2 regions of the Blautia sp. NSJ-175 genome follow, and region 2 is predicted to be linked to the other one. Evidence: a T-box and tRNA genes for the amino acid it is inferred to sense, from the RefSeq annotation. Region 2 holds a T-box; the other holds one or more tRNA genes.
The links. The T-box of region 2 lies ahead of MUB35_RS04240 (proline--tRNA ligase). A T-box ahead of a tRNA ligase gene usually reads a tRNA of that ligase, here a tRNA-Pro.

Region 1 (3,265 bases), on a different contig from region 2:
CGGTCCTGGTCCATATTCGGTACTGCTGCGTCCCAGTTCTGGCCCATATTCGGTACTGCTGTGTTCCGGTTCTGGCCCATATCCGACCGTGACGGTTCCATAACCGGCTGTACTGTATTTTCTGTCCGTGAAGGGGCGACCGGCTCCATTCTCTGCTCAGATCGTTCCTCCTGTCCTGTTTCCGGCTCATCCTCCTCATAATGCTGTGGAAAATAAGTTCCCCTCTCATTTATACGAGGCGGCATGTAAGGGTCCCCCTCTGTCCGGGACGGCATTGCCTGCCTTCTTTCCTCTGTTTCAGAAGATTCATTGGAACGGTTCTCCTCCATGCGTCTGTCCGGCGCGGAAGTCTCATTATCCCGTCCTATGACTGGTGGATAGCCCCAATCCCGGTGGCCTGCATTCGAGGAATTACTCCTCTCTTCCCGGTTTCTATCAGGAGTATTCATACCTCCCTGTCTGAATGTATTGGACGGATATCTGCCCTGCCAAGGAGTGTCATCCATGGAATTATTCCTTCCGGCTCGGTTACCATCCACAGCATTATTTCCCGCTTCCCAGTCCGCCTCTATGGCATTCTCCCTCTCTGCGCGGTTTCCTCCCACGGCATTGTTTCCCGCTTCCCAGTCTGCCTCCATGGCATTTTCTCTTTCCGTACGGTTTCCTCCCATGGCATTGTTCCCGTCTGCACGATTTCCCTCCATGGCATTGCCTGTCTCTGCACGGTTTCTTTCCATGGCATTCCCTGCTTCTGCACGGTTTCTTTCCATGGCATTCCCTGCTTCTGCACGGTTTCCTTCCATGGCGTTCCCTGCCTCTGCACGGTTTCCTTCCATGGCGTTCCCTGCCTCTGCACGGTTTCCTTCCATAGTATTTCCTCTCTCTGCACGGCCAGCATCCGTTGAATCCGTTTCTATTTCCACTGTTGTGTCTGTGCGGTAATCCATTTCCTCCAGATTATCATCCGGGCTCTCCCCGCTGAACAGATTAACTGTCTCTTCAGAATGCTCCGCTAACGGCAGGGAACCCTCTTCATCGTCCAGAGCAACTGGCCCCTCTGCTTCCATGAGCGCCTCCGCTGCTGCAACACCCTCCGGCAGTTCATCCTGCACAGCCTCCGGTCCTGTCTCTAGCTCCTCTTTCTGCATATTATTATTTGTCTCAGGGGCTCTGTCCGCATTCCGGGATCTGTCCTCCTGCATTCTCGGGAGCCTGATTTCTTCCAGGCGCACAGGACGATCATCCCACCCTGTACCATACATGATTCCATCTCCGGTCAGCATGACCAGACCGCTCAGGTCGTTCAGTCCGTACGCAGTGCCTCCCATTCCCTGATCCGGTACTTCCGTCTGAAACTGGACCGTATCACCTGCCAGGTCACATTCTCCAAGATAAATGCCTTCACATCCGTCGCTTTTTCTCACAAACCCGTAAATTTTACAGGGTGCCTCCTCTTTTCCATAGATTCCTTGAAGCCGATAGTTCATGCGGCACTTACCATCCCGGGCCTCTACTTTGATAAATCCCTTCCCATTTCCTTTCTTTCCATCCGGGTACTCATATACATACGCAACAAATCGCCGATATCCAGCCAAATTTTCTTTCTCCAATACCAATTATTCCGTAAAGTATATGAGCGAAAAAAACATTTAGAACTCTGCATAAAACCCGGATGAAAAAGTTTTTGAAAAAAATGCAAAAATATGTTGACATTTCTGCCGCCATTATATATAATAACAAATGCTGAATGACACAGCCGAAACAAAATAACGAAGCGTGGCTCAGTTTGGTAGAGCGCTGCGTTCGGGACGCAGAGGTCGCGTGTTCGAATCACGTCGCTTCGACTTTCAGCAGAAGCATCGGAAACGTAAAGTTTCCGGTGCTTTTTTCTTGCCCAAAAACAAGGACCTCTCAATTGAGAAGCCCCATCTGTCTCAGTATAAATATAGTAACAAACAATGTAAATATAGAAACAGCACTGCTGAAAACCACAAGCTGCCCTGCAAGCTGTTCATCTGCTCCCGCCTGCTGGGCCATGATATAGCTTGACACCGCGACCGGTGTCTGGTAAGCCAGCAGTGCCGCCAGCAGGTCTGAATTACGATATCCCATTGCAACAACCATAGGAATAAAGATAAGTGGCAGAATCACCATCTTGACCGCAACTACCCCTCCGGCAATTTTCAAGTTCCCCCTCACTTTAGAGAAATCAAAGTCTCCTCCCAGGATCAAAAACGCAATGGGTGTCGCCAGTTTTGCCAGATCATTCAGCGTGGTGTCTGCAGCCTTGGGAAGTTTAAAGCCCAGAAGCGAGGCAATGATTCCCAGAACCGATGCGATGATCAGCGGATTTTTCAGAATCCCCACAAGAACCTTCTTAAAGTCCCGCTCCCTCTTTCCTCCGAAAAAGGACAGCGCGATCACTGCCAGAAAATTATACATTGGCACCAGAACCGCGCTTAAAATAGCGGCAGTCACCGTATTGGCCGAACCATACATATTCTCCACCACCGCCACTCCGAATATGACGTAGTTGCTCCTGAAAATCCCCTGGATCACCACGCCCTGCTGGTTTTCCTTTTTCACAACTTTAGGTACAATGAGACATAAAAGAACAAATAAAAGAAGCAGACTACCTGCCGCAAAAAAACAAAGCCCGCCCTGCATCTGCTCCCTGATGTTGCTCTGATATATATTTTTAAACAGCATACAGGGCAAAAATACTTTAAATACAAGGGAATTTGCTTTTTTCAGCAGGTCTTTGTCTGCAAGATCCGTATAATTAGCTATTGCGTAGCCTATCACCATCAGGAAAAATAATGGGGCGATGACATTAAAAGACAATATGATATTTTCCATTTCTGTTCCTCCCGGCGGTTTTATCCGCATGATTGTCTATTATACGCTCTTCTCTCTGCCTGCACAATTCCCTTCCCGCACGGTTTTAAATATTTTTGCTGTCACCCTGTGCCCCACTTCCGTGACGATTCATTGCTTCATTATGTCTTACGATCAGTGAGACAGCGCTTTTACTTTCTTTCACCTCTTTTTTACCCATACGGAAAAGGGCTAAAAAACAGAGGCCTGAATAAAATCATTCAAGCCTCTTCACACTTTCCCTTTCACTTAAACTGGAAGGTATGGCGATCTTCATATGCGGCGTTCCGCTCTCCAGCAGTCCCCGCCTCAAAAGTTTCACTGCCTCCTGGGCCATCTCTTCCAGATGAATGCTGATACTGGAAAGCTGTGGCTGCATCAGGGTTGC
Region 2 (3,265 bases):
CTGCTGAGCCTCCAGCAGAATCCCTTCGGCGTGATGCAGATTGTCAAACCCGTCTATCTCAGTTATGTCAACCAAATAAGGGTTTTTCAGCGTCCCCGGACAAAATTCCCGTTTATGCCCCGGCATGTGAAATGGATAGTAATCCTTTCTTCCATATTCATATAAAGCCTCATCCAGCCACTTCTGCTGTTCCATTTTCTCATCCTCTCCCAGACAATTCCTCAATCAGCACTGCAATCTCCTTTTTAACATCCTGAAGCGCCGCTTTCTTCTGAACATTTTTATCCCTTGTCACGATCTCGCAGCACCCTTCTTTCATATTTCTCGGGCTGACGATCACACGCACAGGCACACCCATAAGATCCGCATCTGAGAACATAACCCCGGCGCTCACTTTCCTGTCATCATAGAGCACCTCCACGCCCTGCCTCTGAAGGTCTTCATACAGCTTATCCGCAAATGCTTTCACTTCCTCATTATCCGGCCTTACACAGCACAGATGCACCTGCCAGGGAGCAATGGCCATAGGCCAGATTGGCCCGTACTCATCATGATGTGCTTCACACACGGAGGCTGCCAGCCTTCCGATCCCTATCCCATAACACCCCATCAAAGGATACTTTTCCTTCCCATCTTTATCCAGATACTGCATCCCCATACTCTCCGTATACTTTGTACCGAGCTGAAAAATATTTCCCACCTCAATACCTCTGCATACCTGAATCGTATGCTTACCGCATCCGGGACACACGCCGCCCTCTGAAATCTTGGCAAAATCATGATACTCCGCCTGCGGGCAGTCCCTTTCCATACAAAGTCCTGTATAATGATGTTCCTCCACATTACCGCCGCAGGAGAGATTCATTCCCCCCTGCAAAGACCTGTCATAGAGCACCGTAAAATCCCCCTGCAGATCATAAGGCCCGATAAATCCGGGATGCAGTCCGGATTCCTTCGTTATTTCCGCCGGACGAATCTCACTTTTCAGGAAATTGGTAACCTTTGTCTCATTCACATCCAGATCCCCGCGGATAAACAGCACCACAAACTTGTCATCCGAATTCTTCTGATACACCACAGCCTTACAGGATTTCTCCTCAGGCATCCCCAAAAATCCGCACACATCCTCAATCGTATGAATATCCGGTGTGTACACCAGTTTCAGTTCCTCCTGCACATCATCCTGCGGATTCTCAACAATACTCTCAGCCATCTCCACATTAACCCTGAACCCGCATTCCGGGCAGACCGCAACAGAGTCCTCCCCCACAGGAGTCAGCAGCATAAATTCATGAGACAGACTGCCGCCCATCATCCCCGAATCCGAAGCCACGGCAATCGTCTCCGGAATCCCGGCCCTTGCAAAAATCCTCTCATAAGCATGATAACACTTCTGATAATATTCCTCCAGGTCCTCCTGAGAAGTATGGAATGAGTAAGCATCCTTCATTGTAAACTCTCTCACCCGGATCAGCCCTGCCCTCGGCCTTGCCTCATCCCTGAACTTTGTCTGGATCTGATAAATCATAAAAGGATACTTAGCATAACTCTTTCCATACTCCCGCACCAACTGCACCGAAGCCTCCTCATGTGTCATCCCCAGTACCATCTTACTCCCATTTCTATCCGAAAACCGCAGCAGCTCACTCCCCACACTCTCATATCTCCCCGACTCCTCCCAAAGCGAGGCTGGCATAACAACAGGAAACTGCACCTCCTGCCCATCAATCCCATCCATTTCCTCCCGAATAATCCCCTCAATCTTCCTGCAAATCCTCCTCAACGGCCCAAACTGCGAATAAATCCCATTCCCCACATACTTCATATACCCGCCTCTCACCATCAAAGCATGGCTGTCGATCACACAATCCGCCGGCCTCTCCCGAAACCTTTCCCCCACAACTTTCTCCATCTTCATAACACTCTTCCTCCATTCACATTTTTTTATTTCATATATCTAAATCTACCAACTATTCAGCACCCCTCACATCTAAAGGCAAAATCCATCCTGAATTGCATCTAACAATGGAATTATCGCTTGCTCACATAAAACAACCTCCCGCCCTCACCCTGCACGAAGTGCTTTTTTCTGCCGCCGCTGTCCCATCGGTTCCGGGCAACGTGGTGTGTTGCAGTGCCGTATGCATTCCGAAGCTACACCGAGGGTATTTCGTCCGTCTGAGCCGTACAACCCATTGTTCGTCTCAGGCGGACGAAATACCCTCGGTGTAGAATTCGGCTGCATACAAACGCAACACACCACGTTGCCCGGAACCGATGGGACAGCGAGCGGCAGAAAAAACAAAAACCCTGAACCAGCTAAGCCAGTTCAGGGCGAATACTCAAATATCCGTGTTACCACCTGAATTCAGAATTTCCATTCTGCTCTCTCCAAGTACAGGACGCCATCCATCCAAAGATCATCAGCCATCCGATACTCCATCCCCATAACGGAGGATACCCGTCATAACCTACTCGTCACCTTTCAGCCTGCAGCTCAAAGACCGGTTCAGCGCCCCTCCATAAAGCCTCGCACCACCCGGCTTCTCTCTGCAACGTCCAGACACGCTTACTATCTCTTCTCAACGCCTTTCTCTTGATTCCGAATCTTATCACAAAACCGCATCCATGTCAACGATATTAAAAACAAAACCGCTGCTAAAAGCCGCCTGTGATTACCATTTACACGTTCCTGTCCCGCAGGGTATATTCAGGCCGATGGCATCAAAATTCCAAATCAGCAAGTACACAGTCCCGTCCAGAATATTTAATCCACTTTCAATATCATCCCCAATATCCTCTCCGCGCACTTCTCCATCTCTTCCCTGCTCACGAATCCCTTCTCCTTAGCCTCCAGAATCCTGTCAGGATAACCACATCCCATCTTGATATCTCCCCCGGCCTTTACTTCCAGATAATGCTCCGCGTGATTCCACCAGTCCGTAGTCACCATTCCCTCGAAGCCCCACTCTTCTCTGAGGATTCCGTTAAGCAGTTCCGGGTTACAGGAAGTGGGATATCCATTCATCAGATTATAGGATGTCATCACTGTCCAGGGCTGGGCTTCCTTTACCGCGATCTCGAATCCTTTCAGATAGATTTCCCTGAGCGCCCTCTCCGACACCCTGGAATCGCTGTCCTTCCTGTTAGTCTCCTTATTGTTGCAGCAGAAATGTTTCATGGACGCCCCGATATGCTGAGACTGGATGCCCCTGATCATAGCTGCTCCCATTTTTCCTGATACCAGCGGGTCCTCGGAATAATA

Region 1: it encodes a tRNA-Pro, which carries the amino acid that the T-box ahead of MUB35_RS04240 (proline--tRNA ligase) is inferred to sense. The anticodon was not compared.

The regions. Positions count from the first base shown of each region.
Region 1 is NZ_JALIFQ010000017.1:25,064-28,328, forward strand. It holds gene MUB35_RS22020 (hypothetical protein) at 1-1,595, opposite strand, end outside; tRNA gene MUB35_RS22025 (tRNA-Pro) at 1,771-1,844, shown strand; gene MUB35_RS22030 (AEC family transporter) at 1,912-2,859, opposite strand; gene MUB35_RS22035 (LacI family DNA-binding transcriptional regulator) at 3,095-3,265, opposite strand, start outside.
Region 2 is NZ_JALIFQ010000002.1:133,377-136,641, forward strand. It holds gene MUB35_RS04235 (aminotransferase class I/II-fold pyridoxal phosphate-dependent enzyme) at 1-195, opposite strand, end outside; gene MUB35_RS04240 (proline--tRNA ligase) at 200-1,918, opposite strand; T-box leader at 2,328-2,595, opposite strand; gene MUB35_RS04245 (glycoside hydrolase family 3 protein) at 2,768-3,265, opposite strand, start outside.